DNA from 3 places in the Streptomyces sp. NBC_00271 genome. Region 2 is predicted to be linked to each of the others. Evidence: riboswitches for the same ligand, from Rfam matches in the RefSeq annotation. Region 2 holds a riboswitch; each other region holds the start of a gene.
The links. Region 2 has a riboswitch for S-adenosylmethionine ahead of OG798_RS17795 (aminotransferase class V-fold PLP-dependent enzyme). Riboswitches for the same ligand answer to the same signal wherever they lie in the genome.

Region 1 (7,126 bases), 1.8 Mb from region 2:
GCTCGCCCTCCGACCCGACCAGGGCGGCCTTCATCCCGGTGCCGCCCACATCGAGGGCGATGACATGTCTCACGGGGACAGTGTCGCCCCTTACCCCAGGAGAGGTCTAGTCCACTCGCGTGGTGTAGACCTTGTATCCGCATTCCGAGACGGATGCAACGAACGCAGAAGCAAAGACGGGCAGCCCCGGGACAGGGGCGGCCGGGGGTTGGGAGAAGTGCGGTGCAGCGGCGTAGGGCAGGACGTAGGACGGTACTGATCGCGGCGGCGTCCGCGCTGGGCATGACGGCGGCCCTCGCGGGCTGCGGCGGCTCGGCCGGTTCCGGGGACGTGACTCTCAGACTCGTGGCCGCCGACTACGGGGACTCCAAGGCCAACAGCTCCCAGAAGTACTGGGACAAGCTCGTCAAGGCGTACCAGGCCGACCACCCCGGGACCAAGGTCGAGGTCACCGTCTACCCGTGGACGGACGTCGACCGCAAGGTCAAGGAGATGGTGGCGCGGGGTGACGCCCCCGACATGGCGCAGATCGGCGCGTACGCCGACTACGCCGACAAGGGCGAGCTGTACAAGGCCGAAGAGGTGCTCTCCATACCCGTCCAGGCCGACTTCGTCGCGCAGCTCACCGATGCGGGGAAGATGAACCGGGTGCAGTACGGGATGCCGTTCGCCGCCTCCACCCGGGTGCTCTTCTACAACACGAAGCTGTTCGCCGCCGCGGGTCTCAGCGCGCCGACGACCTGGAGCGAGCTGGCCGCCGACGCGCGGGCGCTGAAGGCCCGGGGTGTGAAGATCCCGTACGCGCTGCCCCTCGGTCCCGAGGAGGCGCAGGCCGAGACCATGCAGTGGCTGCTGAGTGGCGGCGACGGCTACACCGACGACGTCGGCACCTACAGCCTCGACTCCGCCCAGAACGTCGCCACCCTCACCTGGCTCAAGGACGACCTGGTCGGCAAGGGGCTGACCGGACCGGTCGCGCCCGCGAAGCTCAATCGTGCGGACGCCTTCGCGGCGTTCGCGCGCGGCGAGGTCGGGATGCTCAACGGGCACCCCACGCTGATGAAGATGGCCGCCGCCAAGGGCGTGAAGTTCGGGATGGTGCCGATGCCCGGCGTCAGCGGGAAGACCCGGGCCGCGATGGGTGTCGCCGACTGGATGATGGCCTTCAAGAAGAACGGCCACCGGGAACAGATCGGTACGTTCCTCGACTACGTCTACAGCGAGAAGAACGTGCTCGACTTCTCGCACGAGTACGACCTGCTGCCGGTCACGACGTCCGCGTCCGAGGCGATGGCGGCGGACAGCGACGACGCGGACCTCACCCCGTTCCTGGACGAGCTCGCCTCCTCCCAGCTCTATCCGGTCGGCAAGACGTCCTGGGCCGCCGTCAGCGCCGACATCAAGAAGCAGATCGGCAAGGCGGTCTCCCCGGACGGCAGTCCGGCCGGGATCCTCGGCTCGCTCCAGCAGACGGCGACCACGAGGGACTCCGCGGGGTAGCTCCGCTGTCGGTGGTGGGCGCTACGGTGCGGTCATGGACGAACTGAGCGGGAGGGAGCGGGGGATCCTCGCCATGGAGCGCCGTTCCTTCGCGGGGCCCGGCGCGAAGGAACGAGCGATACGCGAGCAACTCGGCCTCGCCCCCGTCCGCTACTACCAACTCCTCAACGCCCTCCTCGACGACCCCCGCGCCCTCGCCCACGACCCGATCACGGTGAACCGCCTCCGCCGCATCCGGGACACCCGCCGCGCGGAACGCTGACACCGCCTGACGTGACTCGGTGAGCCGTGGGTGCGCCCGGGGGCGCGCGGATAGGGTCGGAGCATGGGCAGCCACTCGGAAAACCCGGAATCCTCGGACGTCATGGAACCCTTGCCGACACCCGTGACCCCCGCCGGACGCGACGGCCTCGACGCCATCCTCACCCGGCCCGACCGGGCCGTCATCGCGCTCGACTTCGACGGAACACTCGCCCCCATCGTCGCCGACCCGGAGCAGGCCCGCGCCCACCCCGACGCGGTCCCCGCCCTCGCGGCCCTCGCCCCGAAGGTCGCCTCCGTCGCCGTCGTCACCGGCCGCCCGGCCGGAGTGGCGGTCCGCCACGGCGGTTTCGCGGGCGTCCCGGGCCTCGACCACCTCGTCGTCCTCGGCCACTACGGCGCCGAACGCTGGGACGCCCGCACCGGCACCGTCAACGCCCCCGCCCCGCACCCCGGCGTCGCCGCCGTCCGCGCCGAGCTGCCCGGGGTCCTCGACGGGATCGGCGCCTGGCACGGCACCTGGATCGAGGAGAAGGGCCGCGCCGTCGCGGTCCACACCCGCCGCGCGGAGGACCCCCAGGCCGCGTTCGAGGCACTGCGCGAACCCCTCACCGACCTCGCCACCCGCCACGGCCTGATCGTCGAACCCGGTCGGATGGTCCTCGAACTCCGTCCCCCGGGCATGGACAAGGGCGTGGCCCTCCTGGAGTACGTCCGCGAGGTCCGCGCCGAAGCCGTCATGTACGCCGGCGACGACCTGGGCGACCTCCCCGCCTTCGCCGCCGTCGACAAACTCCGCTCGGACGGCGTCTTGGGCCTGCTGGTGTGCAGCGGCAGCGCGGAAGTCACCGAACTGGCCGAACGGGCCGATCTCGTCGTCGACGGCCCCGCGGGAGTCGTACGCCTGCTGAAGGCATTGGCGAGTCGCCTGGACCGTTGATCCCTACTCAGCCCTCCAACTCCCGCAACTGCTCAAGAAACCACTGCGCCGGAGGCAACGCCGTCCCGGCGGCGGCCAACCGCTTCGTACGTTCCGCCCGTTCCCCCACCGGCATGGTCAGCGCCGCGTCCAGCGCCCGCGCGGTGCCGACCACGTCGTACGGGTTCACCACCACCGCGTCCTCGCCCAGCTCCTCGTACGCCCCCGCCTCCCGGGAGAGCACCAGCACACACCCCTCGTCGGAGACGACCGGCACCTCCTTGGCGACGAGGTTCATGCCGTCGCGGATGGGGTTGACGAGGGCGACGTCGGCGAGCCGGTACGCGGCCAGGGAGCGGGCGAAGTCGTCCTTGACGTGGAGGACGACCGGGGTCCAGCCCGGCGTCCCGTACCGGTCGTTGATCTCGGTCGCCACGCGCTGCACCTCGGCCGTGTAGTCGCGGTAGACGGCCAGGTCCTGACGGGAGGGGTAGGCGAAGGCCACGTGGACGACGCGCTCGCGCCACTCCGGGTGGTCCGCCAGCAGCTGCCGGTACGCCAGCAGGCCCCGAACGATGTTCTTCGACAGCTCGGTCCGGTCGACCCGCACGATCGTCCTGCGGCCCTCGCCGATCTGCTCGCGCAGCGCGGCCATGCGGTCGGCGACGTCCGCCTCGTGCGAGCGCCTGCGCAGGAAGTCCGCGTCCGCGCCGAGCCCGTGCACGCCGATCCGGGTGTCGCCGAGCCCGCCGACGAGCGCGTCGCAGCAGGCGGTGAACGCGTCCGCCCAGCGCTGGGTGAGGAAGCCGAGCCGGTCCGCGCCGAGCATGCCGCGCAGCACCTGTTCGGCGATGTCGTCGGGCAGCATCCGGAAGTAGTCGACCGGCGCCCAGGGGGTGTGCGAGAAGTGGCCGATCCGCAGGTCGGGGCGGAGTTCGCGGAGCATCCCGGGGACGAGGGTCAGGTGGTAGTCCTGGACGATCACCACCGCGCCCGGCGCCGCCTCCGCGGCCAGCGCTTCGGCGAACGCGCGGTTGTACGCCTCGTACGACGCCCACTGGCGCCGGAACTCCGCGTCGAAGACCGGCTCCAGCGGGGTCTGGTACAGCATGTGGTGGACGAACCACAGCACGGAGTTCGCGATGCCGTTGTACGCGTCCGCGTGCACGTCGGCGTCGATGTCCAGCATCCGTACGCCGTCCTCGGCGATCCCGCGCCGGACCGCCTCGCGGTCGCCGTCGCCGAGCGCCGAGCACACCCACAGGGCCCCCGCGTCCGGCCCGATCGCGGAGAGGCCCGAGACCAGCCCGCCGCCACCGCGCTTGGCGCGCAGCGAGCCGTCCTCTTGGACCTCGTAGGTGACCGGGCCGCGGTTGGAGGCGACGAGGATGTTGTGGGCGCCTTGCGTTGAAGCCATGCCTCGAAACTTAGCCCCACGTGGAAACGCTCAAACGTTCCCTTCAGCCGTATGCCGTCTGCGGGCCGGTGGGGGCTCGTCGCGCAGTTCCCCGCGCCCCTGACGGGGCGCTTCTACGCCGCCCTGCGTTTCTGGTACTCGGCGATTTCGACCATCGGGGGACGTTCCTCCGTGTCGACCGAGTAGGTACGCGGCTCGAAACCGTCCCCGCCCCGTTCGAACTGGGTGAGGGCCGGGCGGATCAGGTGGCCGCGGGCCAGCCGGAGCTGGGCCGTGCGGTAGATCGCGGCGGACATCCGGCCCAGCGCCTGCCCGTCCTGGTGGCGGTGCTTGCGCACGCCCACGTCGACCTGGGCGAGCGCGTCCAGGCCCACCAGGTGCAGGGCGTCGACCAGCATGCCCAGCTCGATCCCGTACCCGACGGGGAAGGGGAGCTGTTCGAGCAGCGAGCGGCGGGCCGCGTACTCCCCGCCGAGCGGCTGCACGAAGCCGGCCAGCTGCGGCCAGTGCATGTTGAGGAGGGGGCGGGCCATGAGTTCGGTGACCCGGCCGCCCTGCCCCGCCGCACCGCCGAGCGGACGGTCGTACATCGCCTTGACGAGGTCCACACCGGGCTCGGTGAGCAGCGGCCCCACGATCCCGGAGACGAAGTCCGAGGAGAACTCCTTCAGGTCGGCGTCGATGAAACAGACGATGTCCCCGCTCGTCACGAGGAGGGAACGCCACAGCACCTCGCCCTTGCCGGGCACGGTCGGGATGCGCGGCAGGATCTCGTCCCGGTGCACCACGCGCGCGCCCGCCGCGGCGGCCACCTGCGAGGTGCGGTCGGTCGAGCCCGAGTCGACGACGACGATCTCGTCGACGAGGGGCACCTGCTGCATCAGATCGTGGCGGATGATGGCGACGATCTCGCCGACCGTCTCCTCCTCGTTCAGCGCAGGCAGGACGACGCTCACCGAGGAGCCCGTGGCCCGTTTGGCGGACATGAGTCTGTGGAGCGGGCGATCGGTCACGGACCAGGAGCGATTGCTCAGCCAGCGCTCAGTTTCCTTCAGCACAGTCTGCGGCTCCTCACTGTCTGATCACCCGGTGTCTCACGGTGTGATCCATCTCGCGGTTCGGACGACTATCTCAACTGTCCTGGCCTTCGGTTACAGTCTTGAACAACGCGGATGACCATCGCATGTCGTAGATCATTTGCGGACCACCGCACCACCGCACGACACAACCGAATACCGCTCATCCAGAGGGGCAGAGGGATACGGCCCGATGAAGCCCCGGCAACCCTCCAGCTGGTCCTGTCACATTGATGTGGCGAGGCTCCCGGCTAGGGAAGGTGCCAAATCCGTCTCACGGCGAAGTGCGTCGTGAGGAAGATGAGGAGAAAGGGCCTCGCCTCCATGGCTGCGCAGACTGTTGCAAGTTCGACTGTTGCAAGCACCACGAACCCTGTCGCGGGCGACACCACCACCGTAGTCGGTGTGGATCTCGGACCCGCCGCCGCGCTTTCCTGCCGCGAGTGCGGGCACCGCGTGCCGCTCGGCCCGGTCTTCGCCTGCGAGGAGTGTTTCGGCCCGCTGGAGATCGCGTACGACTTCTCGGCCTACGAAACCGAAGAGCTCCGGGCGCGCATCGAAGCGGGCCCCGCGAACATCTGGCGTTATGCGCCGCTGCTGCCCGTCCCGGCCGACGTCGCCGACAAGCCGAACATCAACCCCGGCTGGACCAAGCTCGTCAAGGCCGACAACCTCGCCCGCGAGCTGGGCGTCGAGGCCGGCAAGCTCTTCGTCAAGGACGACTCCGGCAACCCGACGCACTCCTTCAAGGACCGCGTCGTCGCCCAGGCCATCGAAGCGGCCCGCGCCTTCGACTTCACCACCCTCTCCTGCTCCTCCACCGGCAACCTCGCCGGCGCCGTCGGTGCCGCCGCCGCCCGGGCCGGTTTCCGCTCCTGCGTGTTCATCCCGCACGACCTGGAGCAGGGCAAGGTCGTCATGGCCGCGATCTACGGCGGCGAGCTCGTCGGCATCGAGGGCAACTACGACGACGTGAACCGCTTCTGCTCCGAGCTGATCGGCGACCCGGCCGGCGAGGGCTGGGGCTTCGTCAACGTCAACCTGCGGCCGTACTACGCGGAGGGCTCCAAGACCCTGGCGTACGAGATCTGCGAGCAGCTGGGGTGGAAGCTCCCCGACCAGCTGGTGATCCCCATCGCCTCCGGCTCCCAGCTCACGAAGATCGACAAGGGTCTTCAGGAGCTGATCAAGCTCGGACTGGTCGAGGACAAGCCGTACAAGATCTTCGGTGCCCAGGCCGAGGGCTGCTCGCCGGTGTCCGTCGCCTACAAGGCCGGCCACGACGTCGTACGGCCCCAGAAGCCGAACACCATCGCCAAGTCGCTCGCCATCGGCAACCCGGCCGACGGGCCGTACGTGCTGGACATCGCGCGGCGCACGGGTGGGGCCGTGGAGGACGTGAACGACGAGCAGGTCGTCGATGCGATCAAGTTGCTCGCGCGTACCGAGGGGATCTTCGCGGAGACCGCCGGTGGCGTGACGGTGGGCGTGACGAAGAAGCTGATCGAGAGCGGGCTGCTCGACCCGACGCTGACCACCGTCGTTCTGAACACCGGTGATGGTCTGAAGACGCTGGACGCGGTGGCCGGTACGGGGCTGACGGCGACCATTCGTCCGAGCCTGGACTCCTTCCGGGAAGCTGGGCTTGCGTAAGCGTCGTTGTTCGTCTGCGGGCCGGTGGGGGCTGGTCGCGCAGTTCCCCGCGCCCCTAAAAGCCCTTACCTGACCGGAGGTCACAAGAATGAGCGTTTCCGTCCGCATCCCCACCATCCTGCGCACCTACACCGGTGGTCAGGCCGAGGTGACGGCCGAGGGTGGGACCCTCGGTGAGGTCATCGCGGATCTGGAGAAGAACCACACGGGTATCGCCGCGCGCGTCCTGGACGACCAGGGCAAGCTGCGCCGGTTCGTCAACGTCTACGTGAACGACGACGACGTCCGCTTCGAGCAGGG
Region 2 (7,126 bases):
GCTTCACCCAGCCCGTGGGGCGCAGCACATAGGCCGCGGCCGCCACGTCCAGCGGATCCGCGGCCGGCGGCGGCGCGCCCGAGTCGAGGGCACCGACGAGCTCCGGCTGCGCCTCTCTGAGCTTTTCGGCGATACGCTGCCGGAACAGCGGGTCGGTCTCCAGCGCGGCGGCCATGGCGTTGCCGGCGAACTTCGCGCGCCGATTGGGGGCGAACCGCGCATACTGCCGCAATTGGGCGGGTAGTTCGGCGACGGTCAACCCGCCGAAGCCGTCCGACACGATCTGTACGACCCGTCGACGCACCCCGTCGGGCAGCGGACGGTCGAGCACCTCAGCGGCGCCGTCGTCCGGCTCCCCGCCTGTGGTCTCCACCATCCGTCACCCCAATGTCTGTGCGGGGCCCGCTCCCTCAGGAGCCGGCGCCCGGCCTGTCCACCAGTTCCACCTGGTCCACCGCGTTGCACCACCGGCAGCGCACCGACTCGATGGTCTCACTGACCACCTTGCGCTCCTCGACGTTCGGCTCACCGGCCAGGTCGAGGTGCACATACTCGACGACCTTGGACGAGCGGGTCACGTCGAATCGCGTGAGGTTGCCGCAGAGTGTGCAGCGCCAGCGAGTCTCGGCGGTCGGGAGGGGAACCGTCATGTGGCAGTCGCTTTCCTTCTAGTGTCCGTCCGACACCGGTCTCCGGCGCGTGTGGCTCGTTACCCTACGGCCTGGCGGGTACTCGACGCTCGGCCGTCCATGGCGGCGAGGCACTCTGTGCGCATCGGTCCGGTTACGTCATGCTCTGTACCATGATCAGCACCTGGGGTACGGCGGTCGGCAGGACGATGCGCGGTCAGTCCGCGCCGGTGACGTACGGGCTGATCTTCCTGTGCTGCCTGATCTTCCTGATCGGTCCCGCCTCGGGACTCAATCCGTCGTTCGGGACCGGGGACGCGCTGGTGGTCGCCCAGCGGGCCTACTTCCGGCGCTGGGGCGTGATCCCCGCCGAGCTCTTCGACGGGACCCCGGGCGCCTGGCTCACCCCGGCCACGGCCCTGTTCATCCACGGCAGCTGGCTCCACCTCCTGGGCAACATGCTCTTCTTCTACGTCTTCGGAGCGATGACCGAGGAACGCATGGGCCACGTCCAGTTCGCCGTCTTCTACGTGGTCTGCGGGTACCTCGCTCTGCTGGGTTACGCGATCGCCAACTCCGGCTCCGAGCAGACCCTGGTCGGCGCCTCGGGGGCGATCTCCGCGGTCCTCGGAGCGTTCCTGTACCTGTTCCCCAGGGCCCGGGTGACCAGTCTCTTCCCGTTCCTCTTCTTCCTGCCGCTGCGCTTCCCCGCCTGGGTCGTGCTGCCCTTCTGGGTGACCCTGCAATGGCTGGCGGCGGGCCGCAGCCCCTCGGGCCCCGGGGTCGCCTATCTGGCCCACCTGGTGGGCTTCTCGCTGGGGTTCGTCTACGCGTGGGTGCGGTTCGGGCGGCCGACTAGAGTGAAAACCCCAGCAGCAGCCCCCGAGGGAGAAAACCAGCCGTGATCACCGCGATCGTGCTCATCAAGACCAGCGTGGACCGGATCCCCGAGATCGCCGAGTCGATCGCCGCGCTGGACAGTGTCAGCGAGGTCTTCTCCGTCACCGGTACGTACGACCTGATCGCCATGGTCCGGGTGAAGGCCCACGACGACCTGGCGGACGTCATCCCCGGCAAGATCAGCAAGATCCCCGGCGTCGAGGGGACGGACACCCACGTCGCGTTCCGCACGTACTCCCAGCACGACCTGGAGGCGGCGTTCGCCATCGGCCTCGACAGCTAGGCACGGCCGCGCGGTCCTTTTGGGGAGATGTGGGGGGGCGGGGCCCCCACGCACCCCCACGCACCCCCAGCCAATCTCAGACCGCCGGAACGCAGCGGCCGTCCTCCGTGCGGTAGTTCCACTTCGCCCCGTCCCGCACCAGTTCCTTCACCGCGCGCACGAACCGCTCCACGTGCTCGTCGGGCGTACCGGCCCCGAAGCTGACGCGGATCGCGTTGAGGGACTTCTCCCCGGGCGCGGCCTCGGGCGCCCCGCACTCCCCCTGCGTCTGCGGATCGCTGCCGAGCAGCGTCCGCAGCAGCGGGTGCGCGCAGAAGAGACCGTCCCGCACCCCGATCCCGTACTCGGCGGACAGCGCGGCCGCGAAGTGCGAGCTGTTCCAGCCCTCGACGACGAACGAGATGACGCCGACGCGCGGGGCGTCGTCGCCGAAGAGCGACAGGACGCGGACCTCGGGCACCTCGGCCAGACCGGCGCGGACGGCCCCGATCAGCTGCTCCTCGCGGGCGACGAGCGTGTCGAAACCGGCCTCGGTCAGCGCCTTGCAGGCGGAGGCGATGGAGTAGGCGCCGATCACGTTCGGCGAACCGGCCTCGTGCCGGGCCGCGCTCTCGTGCCACTCCACGTCCACACCGCCGTCCACCCGCCGCGTGACCTTGCGGCTGGCGCCGCCGCCCGCGAGATACGGCTCGGCCTCGCGCAGCCAGTCGGCGCGGCCCGCGAGCACGCCGGAGCCGAACGGCGCGTACAGCTTGTGCCCGGAGAAGGCGACCCAGTCGACGTCGAGGTCCCGCACCGACACCGGGTGGTGCGGGGCGAGCTGGGCGGCGTCCAGGACGATCCGGGCACCGTGCGCGTGCGCGGCGGCGGCCAGCTCGCGCACCGGCCACAGCTCGCCGGTGACGTTCGAGGCGCCGGTGACGCAGACCAGGGCCGGGCCGTGGGGGTCGCGGGCGGCGAGGGCCCGCTCCAGGGCCGTGACGGCCTCCTGCGGGGTGCGGGGCGCGTCGAGGTAGGTGACCCGGGCGTCCTTCCACGGCAGCAGCGAGGCGTGGTGTTCCGTCTCGAAGACGAACACCTGGCAGTCGGCCGGAAGCGTGGCGGCGAGCAGGTTGAGGGAGTCGGTGGTGGAGCGGGTGAAGACGACCTGGTCGTCGCCCCGGCAGTCGAGGAACTCCGCGACGGTCCTGCGGGCGTTCTCGAAGAGGTCGGTGGAAAGCTGGGAGAGGTACCCGGCGCCGCGGTGCACGCTGCCGTAGTACGGGGCGTACGCGGCGACGTCGTCCCACACCCGCTGGAGGGCGGGGGCGCTGGCGGCGTAGTCGAGCGCGGCGTAGGTGACCTCACCGCCGGTCACGAGCGGGACGGTGACATCTCGGCCCAGAACGGGCAGAGGGGCGCAAAGGGTCTGGTTGGCGGCAGCGGTGGAGACAGACATGGCGAGCTCCTGTGAGAGGCAGGCGGAATCGCTGCGCGGGCCGGGTGCACGGGGGTACCGCTGTGCACCCGCGCGGCTCGGCGCAGGGAGGAAAGGCAAAAGGGGTGTGCGGAGGCGGGGCTCTACGCCCTATCGCATTCGCTTGCTCACAGAAGGCTCCCTCGAACGACCAGGACCCCTGGGATTCTCGAGGGGTCCGCGCTTGCCGTAGACCTCGCTGCCTACGGCCTGGTCTTCACCCGGGGCACCCCGCCACGGACGGAGGGTTGCCGGACAGCCGGCCGGGGCCTGATGGCTGTCGCTCATGACCTGATACGGCATCCTGCCACAAGATCTTCCCCCCGCAACCCGACGTCCGTATGCCGGGACGCCGAGTCCCTACCTGGGGTCTCCGCCCCCAGACCCGCAAAAGATCGCGCAATTCTCCGCGCCCCTTTTGGGGGCGCGGAGAACTGCGCGGGCAACCCCCGCCAGCCCGCGGCCGAACAACCGGACTACGACTGGCTCGCAGCCACCCAGCGTTCCAGCGTCCGCTTCGCCGCCCCCGAGTCGATCGCCTCCGCCGCCTTCGCCATCCCGGCGCGGAGCTGGTCCGCGAGCGGCGCGTCGGTCGGGGACAGGGCGACGAGGGCCGCCGCGGAATTCAGCAGCACAGCGTCCCGTACGGGCCCCGTCTCGCCGTTGAGCAGGCGACGGGCGACGTCCGCGTTGTAGGACGCGTCGGCGCCGCGCAGGGCCTCCACGGGGACGAGTTCGAGGCCGACGTCACGCGGGTCGAAGCGCTCCTCGGTGACCTTGCCGTCGCGGACGACCCAGACCCGGGACGTCGCGGTGGTGGTCAGCTCGTCCAGGCCGTCGTCGCCGCGGAAGACGAGCGAGGAGTTGCCGCGCTCGGCGAACACGCCCGCCACGATCGGTGCCATACGCAGGTCCGCGACTCCGACGGCCTGTGCCTTCACCCGCGCCGGGTTCGTCAGCGGACCCAGCACGTTGAACGTGGTCCGGATCCCCAACTGCCCCCGAGCCGCCGCGACATGACGCAGCGCCGGGTGGAACTTCACCGCGAAGCAGAAGGTGATCCCGGCCTCCTCCGCGACCTCGGCCACCCGCTTCGTCGTCAGGTCCAGATTGACGCCGAGCTTCTCCAGGACGTCCGAGGCACCGGACGCGGAGGACGCGGCCCGGTTGCCGTGCTTGACGACCTTGGCGCCGGTCCCGGCCACGACGATCGACGACATCGTGGAGATGTTCACCGTCTTCGCGCCGTCACCGCCCGTACCGACGATGTCGACGGTGTCCCCCGGCACCTCGATCACATTGGCGTGCTCGTACATCGTCCGGACCAGACCGGAGATCTCCTCGACCGTCTCGCCCTTGGCCCGCAGCGCCACCGCGAACCCGGCGATCTGCGCGTCCGTCGCCTCGCCGCTCATGATCCGGTCCATCGCCCAGGCCGTGTCGTCCGCGCTCTGGTCGCGGCCCTCGAGCAGGCCGTTCAGCACCACGGGCCAGGAACGGCCCGCCGCGGTGTTGCCTCCAGCGGGGTTCACAGCGCTCATAAGCCGCTCCTGGGTCCGTCGTCCCGGCAAAGGGACTCCTTGTGTAGATGGGAACACCCTATCCAGGCCCGGAGACGGCAAAGAGCCCCCGTCCAGGCAATGGACGGAGGCTCTCGCCGTGGCGATCAGTGAAGACCGGTCAACCGGTCGGAAGATCAGTGGTGGCCGTGGCCGCTCGTGATCTCCTTGTACTCCTCGACCGTGGGCTTGGGGATCTGGCTGTCCTCCCCGTAGAAGCCCTCGCTGAGCTTGGAGCGCAGCCTCTCCGTGCCCTTCACCTTGCGCTCGACACCGTTCTCGTCGACCGTCGCGCCGATCTGGGCGGGCTGGTACTGCTCGTGCGCGGTGAGCGTGTGCAGGGCGTCCTGGCTGAGCGGCTCGTGCACCTCGATGAACTCACCGTGCGGCAGGCGCTTGATGATGCCCGACTCGCGGCCGTGCAGCACCTTGTCCTTGTCGCGGCGCTGGAGGCCGAGGCAGACCCGCTTGGTGATGACGAACACGATGACCGGCACGACGAAGAAGCCGATGCGCACGAACCAGGTGATCGAGTTGATCGACAGGTGGAAGTGCGTGGCCCAGATGTCGTTGCCACCACCGACGAGCAGGACGAAGTACCAGCTGATCCAGGCGGCACCGAACGCGGTCCGGGTCGGGACGTTGCGCGGGCGGTCCAGGATGTGGTGCTCACGCTTGTCGCCGGTGACCCAGGACTCGATGAACGGGTAGACCGCGATCGCGACCAGGACCAGCGGGAAGATCACCAGCGGGATGAACACGCCCAGCACGAGCGTGTGACCCCAGACGTTGATCTCCCAGCCCGGCATGACACGGATCAGGCCCTCGGAGAAGCCCATGTACCAGTCGGGCTGGGCGCCCGTGGACACCATGTCCGGACGGTAGGGGCCCATGGTCCAGATCGGGTTGATCGAGGCGATCGCCGAGATGGCCGCGATGACACCGAAGACCAGGAAGAAGAAGCCTCCGGCCTTGGCCATGTAGACCGGCAGCAGCGGCATGCCGACGACGTTGTTGTTCGTCTTTCCGGGGCCCGCGAACTGCGTGTGCTTGTGGTAGAAGACCAGGATCAGGTGGCCGACCACCAGGCCGAGCATGATGCCCGGCAGCAGCAGGATGTGGACCGAGTAGAACCGCGCGACGAAGTCGCCGCCCGGGAACTGGCCGCCGAAGAGGAAGAACGCCAGGTACGTGCCGACGATCGGCACGGACAGGACCGCGCCCTCCATGAAGCGGACACCGGTGCCGGAAAGCAGGTCGTCCGGGAGCGAGTAACCGGTGAAGCCGGTGAACATGCCCAGGACGAACAGCAGGAAGCCGAACAGCCAGTTGACCTCACGCGGCTTGCGGAACGCACCCGTGAAGAACACACGCATCATGTGCACGAACATGCCGGCGAGGAAGATCAGCGCCGCCCAGTGGTGGATCTGCCGGACCAGCAGACCACCGCGCACCTCGAAGGAGATGTGCATGGTCGAGTTGAACGCCTCGGACATCAGCTGTCCCTGCAGGGGGACGTAGCTGCCGTGGTACGTGACCTCGTTCATCGACGGGTGGAAGAACAGCGTCAGGTACACACCCGTGAGGATGATGATGATGAAGCTGTAGAGGCAGATCTCACCCAGCATGAACGACCAGTGGTCGGGGAAGATCTTGCGCATGTTGGACTTGGCCAGGGAGTAGATCCCGAGCCGTCCATCGGCCCAGTCGGCGACTTTCTCGCCGGCCGGGGCCTTCTCGCGCGAGGGGCGCGAGTCGGAAGTGGTGGTAGTGCTCATCCGCGCTCCCAGAAGGCAGGACCGACGGGCTCTTCGAAGTCGCCGAGCGCTTCGAGGTAGCCCTGTTCGTTCACACCGATGCGCAGCTGCGGCAGGGCGTGACCGGCCGGGCCGAAGATCACTCGGGCACCGTCGGAGAGGTCGAAGGTGGACTGGTGGCAGGGGCAGAGCACGTGGTGCGTCTGCTGCTCGTACAGGGAGATCGGGCAACCGACGTGGGTGCAGATCTTCGAGTACGCCACGATGCCCTCGTGCGACCAGGCGAGCTCGCGCTTGTCCTTGATGTTCTCCGGCTGGAGCCGGACGATCATCAGGGCCGCCTTGGCGATCTGGAGCTGGAAGTCCTCGTCGTGCTCCTCCAGGCCCTCGGGCTTGGCGAAGGTGAGCGAGCCGACGGCGACGTCGGAGGCACGCAGCGGCTCGTTCGTGTTCATGTTGACGAGCAGCTTGCCCTTGGACCAGAGCGTGTGGCGCAGCTTGGTGCCGGGCAGCGGACCCAGGTCGCGCAGCAGCATGACGCC
Region 3 (7,126 bases), 3.5 Mb from region 2:
AACCGTCATCGCATCCCGGCTTGTTGCCAGGTGCGAACGGACTCGGCGGTGGCGGGCCGCGGGGTTGTTCCGGCGACCCGGCCGGACCTCCGGGGCCGTGCGTACGTCTCCGGCCTCAGCGAGACCTTGACGCTCAGCACTGCCGAATTCGTCGCCAACGGGACCAGACGGCGGAGGGCAGCGCGGCGATGGCCATCAGTAGTGCCGGCTGGCCAGAAACACGTAGCAGCGTGACCAGTTGACGGTCCAGTCGCCCGCCACGGTGTAGCCGGCCTCGCGCACCTGTTCCGTCACCCGGTCCAGGAGGCTCCGCAGCGCATCCGAAGTATCACGGACCTGAGACTCGCTGCCGGGCTCCCAGGCGGGCGCGGAGTACATCACGTGCTGTTCCGCCCCGCGCGCCCTGATGACCTCGACGGTGTGGTCGTCGTCGTTCTGGAGGGACACATAGCAGCTGCCGTCGTTTGCTCCCTCGTCCGAATCGGCACTGGAGGAATCGGTGTCGTCGGTTGCGTTCAGGGGCCCTGCGACGTCGCTGCCGCAGGAGGACCACCAGAGCTGCCACGGCCCGTCAGTGGTCCATCTCTCCCTGTCCAGTCTCGCCTGGGCGATATCGATGAGGGTGGTGAGCCCTCGAAGCGAGCGCCTGTCGAGGTCGGGGGGAAGTGTGTCACTCAGGTCGTAGATCGGATCGTTCGCCATCCCTTCGGCGAAGTCGTCCACGACCTCCAGGACGCAGTCGTCGTTCTCGTCATCCTCGTCGTCCTCGTCCTGGTTCTCCACCTTCGCGTACTGCCTTTTGTCGGCTTCGTGTCCCCAACAGAGGCCAGGCATGCCGCCATGCGCGCAGGTGCACGTGTCCGTCCCCTCGGCGGACTCGGTGGTCTCCTCGGGTTCCGAGGTCCCTTCGACTGCTGGGGACACCGGGGTGGGCTCCTCACCCGGGGAGGGAGCGTCCCGGCGCGGGTTGAGACAGACTGCCTCCAAGGGGGCCTTGCCGATACGGCTGTTGCTCAGCCACTCGGGCACGTCGTCCCGTTGTTCGACGGCACGCGCTTGCGGAGGCCGGTCCGCGGAGCGGTAGAAGGCGATGTCGAAGCCGCGGTCGAGCCATTCGCCGAAGAGGTCATCAGTCCCCGGCGAACCGAGGCCGCTCGCCTCGGCCGTTCGGAACAGCACCCGAGCGGCGGTGAGTTCGATGACCGGCAGGCCCACGCGGTCGGGCTCGGTCTCGGAGGGAACGGGCATGGTCGGGCAGCCTCCCGGAGTCGAAGGACCCCGGTAGCGCACTGTCCGCACCGCGGTGATCTGCGGTTCACCACGCACCACGCGCGGCGATCGGCCGTCCCCGGGGACATCCGCGACGGACGGGATGCCGTCCAGCAAGCCGGGACTTGGCGCTGGAACTCGTGACCGAGCGGGAAATTAACACCCCTGACCGGCCTTCGCAACGTGATCCGAACCCCCTTGCTCCGGGACCCGATTCGTGACACCTTGCGACTCGGCCGACCCGGCCGCGCGCGGCCGGGGGAAGCCACCGGTTAGCCATCGCGCACACCGTGCGGGTGACTTTCCGGGCCACACCGTGCTCCCATGCCCATGGGGGCAGGCATCGATCTCCCTGCACGGCGTGTAAGGGGGTCCTTCGTTCCACAGGAGGCCCTTGTGCACACCACCGACGCGCCCGGTGCGCCCCAGAACTGGGAGCTCTACCGTCACGCGGTCGTGGACATCCACTTCCACGACCGGACCGTACGGGTCGAACCGCGTTCGACGGGCACGGCCGAGGGATCCTTCCCGGAACCGGCCGACGACAGCGCCCTTCATGTGATCACGGCCTCGAATCCTCGTGGTCGTACCGCCTCCGCCGAGTACAACGCCCACGCTCAGAGCTTGTTGCTCGATGAGCTCGACCGGCAGCAGCTCACCTGGTGGCCCGCGGCAGGAGGTGACGCGCGCGGCACGCACGTCGAGGAGAGTGTCGCCGTCGCGGGCATGAGTGACAGCGCGGCACGCGAACTCGGCCGTCGCTTCGGCCAGGACGCGATCTTCACCTGGACTCCCGACGCATGGCGCGTGTCGTCGTGCGACGGCGACACCGCAGCCGTGAGTGGCTGGGCGGCGTCCACCAGGAGCACAGGCACCGGCGTACGACAGGAGCGGTGACGATGGGCATGTACCCCATGCGGACCCCGGTCCACTGTCCCCACTGCGGCAGAACCCTCGGGAGAACTCTTGACGGCCCACCGTCCGAGCGGGTCAGGGTCGACGGGTTTCCCGCGGAGGTGACGTACGAGACCGATCCCTTGTGCGGGGTGCGCTGGCACGTGTGGGACAAGACGTCCCCGCTGCGCGGCCTGGCCCGCTCCCATGTGGACGGCACCGACTGAGATCACGACGCTCGACGGAACGGCGAACAGCCCCGGCCCGGCGGTCGCGACGCGCTGCGTCGCCGTACCGGTTCACTTGTTCGCCCTGTGGTCGACCACGACCCCTCCGAGATCTCGGGCCGCTTCCTGCCCGGTGGCGGTGTCGCAGAGCTGAATGGTCCAGTTCCCTGCCGTGGCGATGTAGTACGGGACGTGGTCGTCGCTGAGGAGCAGCCGGATGTAGTCGTTCCGGGCGGCGGAGCTGTCGTGCAGCATGAGGTGGGCGTCGCGTTCGTCGCCGGACCCACCGCAGGGGCGCGTCTTCGCCGCCTGCGTCTCGCACAGTGCTTGGTCGGCCGACTCCGTCTTCCGCCGGTCGCAGCCGACGGACTTGTCCAGCGCGTCGGCGAGCGCGTCGACGCTCTTGTATTGGGGCTTCTGGGGGATGGCGGGCAGGCGATACAGAGGAGGAAGGACGACGGCGTCGACGGCTTTGGCGATCTTCACGGAGTAGTCGGGGGAGCCGTTGGGCAGGACGCGGATGAACCAGTTGCCGGCGGCCACGATGGTGTTGCCGCTGCTGCGCCAGCTGGCGATGGAGTCCCCGACCTCGTTCCGGCTGGACTTCTTGGGATTCAGCACCTGGATCTGGTTCTCCACCTCCGCTCCGTCGATCGAGGCCTTGCAGTCGAGGCCGCCGACTTTGCGCCGGAGCACGTCACAGGTGATGCCCCCTCGATCGAGCGCAGCCACCACGTCATCCGCCGTCTGGTACTGCGGCGTCGTAGGCACGTTGCTGGGCATGGGGGTGAGCTGATCGGAGCTGGGGGCCTTGAAGGCGTCACATGCGGTGAGCAGTACCGCCAGAAGACATGCGATCAGCGCCGGTGCGATCCTCTTCATGGGGTCAGTGGGCTCCTGGCGGCGTGGGGGTCGGGCCGGGGCTCGGTGACGGTGTTCCCGGTTCGGGCTCGCCGGTTCCGGTGCCCGTGGTCTGGCCGGTGCTGTAGAGCGGGTCAAGGGATACATGGTGTCCTGCGGGAGTCTGCGACTCCAACTGTGCGACGGCTTTCGCGCGTTCATCGTCGCTGAGTGCGTTCCAGGCCATCGCATCGTCGAGGTGTGGCTCCATCTTGTCCCAGTTCTTGCCTCGGACCTTGATGTCGGCGCCACGGTGGTCGGAGTCGTCACCGTACTGCTCGTTCTTCTCCCGCACGTCAGGGGTGTCAGCGGCGTAAAGGGTGAACAACTGCTTGTCCGTGTCAGAGCCGTAGGGATCGTCGCGCAGGTCCGAGAGGTGGTATGCGCTCAACCGGACGTCCAGGTCGGGGTGCCCCTCGATGTTGGCGGCGAGTTCGGCGTCACTCAGCTCGCTGAGGTATCTGCCGTCTTCCAGCTGGAACGCCTCGTGATGCTGATCGACGACCGACCGGGCCGTTTCCAGCTTCATGTGCGTGATGCCCAACGACTTGTCGGGCTTTGCTCCGAGGGTGAGGCTCCAGTCGAAGAACCGACCGAACTCGGTCAGCGGCCCTCTCAGGCTCGGGTTGGAGTTCTGGTACCACTGCTGCTCCTGCCACAAGATGGCCAGCAGCAGCTTCTGGCTGATCCCGGTCTCGGCGGAGGCCAGTTTCACCTGGTTGAGGACGTTGGGCGGAACGTTGATCGGGTGAAGACCGTCCAGGCCGCCGGACAGACGGAGCGCGATGGCCAGCGGGCTGTTGCTGTCGAGGGCCTCTTTGGCCAGCTCGGGATCGCCGATCTCGGTCAGTCCCTCGATGGTACGCAGCGTCCGGGCCGCCTCGGCGTCGGCCTTGTCCGCCTTCGTCAAGGCATCTGCGATGACCTGGTGCGCGTGAGTGACCTTCTGGTGTTCGTCGCTGTCCGGTGACGTCGCGACCGGGTGGGCGAAGTCGACGCGACCGCTGTCGTCGACCTTCAGTTCGTGTCGGGCGGCGTAGTCGAGAGCGCTGTGCAGGTCGCGCTGGGCGTCGGTGATGTCGGCGGCCAGGTCGTCGTACACCCGGGCAAGGGCGCGCAGGGAAAGGGCGGCCGCTTCGTAGTCGTCGGCGTGCTTGACGAACTTCTCCCGCGCCGCGCGCCCGGCGTCACCGACCCAGCACTGCCGCAGCGTGGCGGCCATCTCGTCGCGGGCGATGGAGGCGACGCCGTCACACTGCTTGGCGGCCTCAATTGCGTCGCTCGCCGCGTCGCGCCACTGCTGGGGCTTCGCCGTGCCGAGGTCGCTCACGGAGACCATCAGGCGTCCTCCAGCCAGTCGGCCGACTTCCTGAGCTGTGCCGCGACCGAGCCGTCGTCGCTGATCTGCTGGTCCATTCCCTTGGTGAGCGCGTCGGTTGCTTCCTCGACCAGATCACTGAGCTCGCGGAGACGTTTCTGCCAGGCAGACACACAGCCATTGCTGGCGGCTCCCGCATCCCAGCCGGCGTGCGCCTTTCCCACCGCCTCGGCATCGTCGAGCTTCGACTTCTCCCGCGCATCGCCGTGCGCGGTCCGCAGGTTCGACGCCTTGGCCCGGATCGGCGCGTCGGTCAGTCCGAGGTCCACACCCTGCGCTCCCGGCGCAGCCGAGGCACCGCCGCCGGCGGAGGCGAGTTCCGTGCGTGCGTTGCCCCTGCGAAGGGCATCCGCTTTGAGCCGACTCCACTCTTCATCGAACGACATGCTTCCCCCGTTGCACGTACATCTTGGATAACACCGCCATAAATACTACCCGTTGTGCACAGACGCCTCTCTGGAAGCCCCGAGCTGCGCCGCCCTCCGAACGGATCGTGGCCGAGAGCACGGATGCGGCGTTTGCGAAACCTCATCATCAATACCTGAAGCTCACTCGCGTACGCACCCGCATTCCAGGCCACAGCCGACGACAGATGTCGATCACGATCTCACTCAGACGGTGACGCTCGGCTGCCGCGCCGCAACGCCCATCCTCGACGGCGAGGTGAAGGTGTTCGGGGACGGGAACGTTCTGCCGGAAGTGAAGAAGGAGCTCGACCGGCTGTTCACCCTCGCCCGTCCATCCTGCCCGCGGCCACGCCGACCCATCCCCGGCAGGCCCGCCCCCAGGTCCCGGTACGGTGACCGCGGCACCCCTCGGCCTCGCGCGACCAGCCTCGGCCAAGCCGAGTTCGCCATGCGGTTCAGCCCGAGCGAGCCATGCCAACCTTGATGCCTCGTTCGCGCAGGCGCAGATATTGCCCAGGCGGACGGTGAGACGGCCAACCACTTCTTCGTTATCGGAGAGCTGGACCGGACCTGCCGGTCCCGCGCAGTCGTCCGGGGCACGGGGTAGACCTCATGAACAGTGCCCCTTCAGCCCGCTGAAGGCCCGCTGAAGGCCCGCTGAACAAGAGAGTCACCGACCCCGACGGCAACGCCTACATCGCCATAGCCGGCGCCGAGGACACCTACCTCACCGACACCCGCGAAGCGCTCCGCACCATGATTCTCGACATCAAGGCGGGCAGGGCCGACCACCTTCTCTGAGCCGCCGGACGGTTACCCCATCGGCCGGTAGTACCCCAGCACCCACGCCAACTGTGCGAACCACCCACGCAACAACTCCCGCGGCTTCGCGTTCACCACGCACTCGTAGACCCTGCCGTCCAGGTGGACCACGGCGACCATCAGGGCCTTGCCGTTGGGGCTCGCCTTGTAGTGGACGCTGCGGATCTCGGCCCAGGGGAAGTCGACCGTGATGTCGTACATCTCGAAGGCCACACCCGACACGTCGACGACGACCGAGTTGTGCTTGTCGACCGCCAGGAACTCCGGGCCGGGCGCCGCTGGCTGTGGCGGCTGCGGGGCGTACTGCGGCGGGGGCGGGCCGAAGCCCGGTGGGGTGGAAGCGGGCGGCTGGTCTGTCACTCCGGCAACTTATCCCGGCGTACGCAGACCCCTTACGTGGAGGGCCCCTCTGTGGGCTCCCTGTGGGCGCCCACTGGACCTTCTTTCCGTCCGCTGAAACATTTCCGGGGGGCCGGCGCATCAATGGAGTGAAGGCGGCGGTACCAAAGACACGGGGGCGGGATGAGACAGGTCCGGGGGGACGAGTACGCCGAGTTCGCGGCGGCGCGGGCGGGGCATCTCTACCGCTCCGCCTGTCTGCTCACCGGCGGGGACACCCATCTCGCCGAGGACCTGGTGCAGGAGACCCTCGGTCGCCTGTACGTCCGCTGGTACCGGGTCTCCCGCGTCGGCAACCCCGCCGGATACGCGCAGACCGTCCTCACCCGCACCTTCCTCGCCCACCAGCGGCGCCGCAGCAGCCGGGAACGCGCCACGGACGAGTTCCCCGACCTCCCCGACTCGCGCGCGGCCGACACCGACACGCCCCTGCGGCTGACCCTGGTCGAGGCACTCGGCCGGCTGTCCGCCAAGGACCGGGCCGTGGTCGTGCTGCGCTACTGGGAGGACCGCAGCGTCGAGGAGACCGCCGAGGCCATGAACGTCAGCTCGGCCGCCGTACGCACCCGCTGCACCCGCGCGCTCGCCCGGCTGCGGCTGCTGCTCGGGGACGCCCTCGGCGAGTACGCCAGACCCTGACGCCGACCCGGCGCCGACGACCGTACCGAGACTTCCGGCCAACAGCTCCGACCCACAGCTCCGACAGACAGCCCTTACGGAGAGCAGAGAGGGTGATTCGCCATGCCCGTTGACGACCACCACCACGACCACGACCGGTACCACGACCACCACCGGGGCAACGACCACGAGGACCGTTTCGAGGTACGGCT

Region 1: linked by a shared signal. The riboswitch ahead of thrC (threonine synthase) and the one ahead of OG798_RS17795 (aminotransferase class V-fold PLP-dependent enzyme) in region 2 are both predicted to bind S-adenosylmethionine.
Region 3: linked by a shared signal. The riboswitch ahead of OG798_RS33610 (hypothetical protein) and the one ahead of OG798_RS17795 (aminotransferase class V-fold PLP-dependent enzyme) in region 2 are both predicted to bind S-adenosylmethionine.

Annotation. Positions count from the first base shown of each region.
Region 1 is NZ_CP108070.1:5,615,079-5,622,204, reverse strand. It holds gene OG798_RS25645 (ROK family protein) at 1-73, opposite strand, end outside; gene OG798_RS25640 (ABC transporter substrate-binding protein) at 223-1,500, shown strand; gene OG798_RS25635 (DUF3263 domain-containing protein) at 1,535-1,762, shown strand; gene otsB (trehalose-phosphatase) at 1,826-2,701, shown strand; gene OG798_RS25625 (alpha,alpha-trehalose-phosphate synthase (UDP-forming)) at 2,709-4,097, opposite strand; gene OG798_RS25620 (glucosyl-3-phosphoglycerate synthase) at 4,211-5,155, opposite strand; SAM riboswitch class I at 5,334-5,480, shown strand; gene thrC (threonine synthase) at 5,498-6,826, shown strand; gene OG798_RS25610 (MoaD/ThiS family protein) at 6,915-7,126, shown strand, end outside.
Region 2 is NZ_CP108070.1:3,817,227-3,824,352, forward strand. It holds gene OG798_RS17775 (NYN domain-containing protein) at 1-376, opposite strand, end outside; gene OG798_RS17780 (hypothetical protein) at 411-650, opposite strand; gene OG798_RS17785 (rhomboid family intramembrane serine protease) at 803-1,534, shown strand; gene OG798_RS17790 (Lrp/AsnC family transcriptional regulator) at 1,531-1,812, shown strand; gene OG798_RS17795 (aminotransferase class V-fold PLP-dependent enzyme) at 1,889-3,250, opposite strand; SAM riboswitch class IV at 3,444-3,560, opposite strand; gene trpD (anthranilate phosphoribosyltransferase) at 3,745-4,809, opposite strand; gene qcrB (cytochrome bc1 complex cytochrome b subunit) at 4,965-6,605, opposite strand; gene qcrA (cytochrome bc1 complex Rieske iron-sulfur subunit) at 6,602-7,126, opposite strand, start outside.
Region 3 is NZ_CP108070.1:7,363,135-7,370,260, reverse strand. It holds gene OG798_RS33610 (hypothetical protein) at 196-1,248, opposite strand; SAM riboswitch class IV at 1,306-1,415, opposite strand; gene OG798_RS33605 (DUF3293 domain-containing protein) at 1,666-2,166, shown strand; gene OG798_RS33600 (hypothetical protein) at 2,169-2,390, shown strand; gene OG798_RS33595 (hypothetical protein) at 2,463-3,272, opposite strand; gene OG798_RS33590 (hypothetical protein) at 3,277-4,629, opposite strand; gene OG798_RS33585 (hypothetical protein) at 4,629-4,937, opposite strand; gene OG798_RS33580 (hypothetical protein) at 5,889-6,257, opposite strand; gene OG798_RS33575 (SigE family RNA polymerase sigma factor) at 6,420-6,935, shown strand; gene OG798_RS33570 (hypothetical protein) at 7,038-7,126, shown strand, end outside.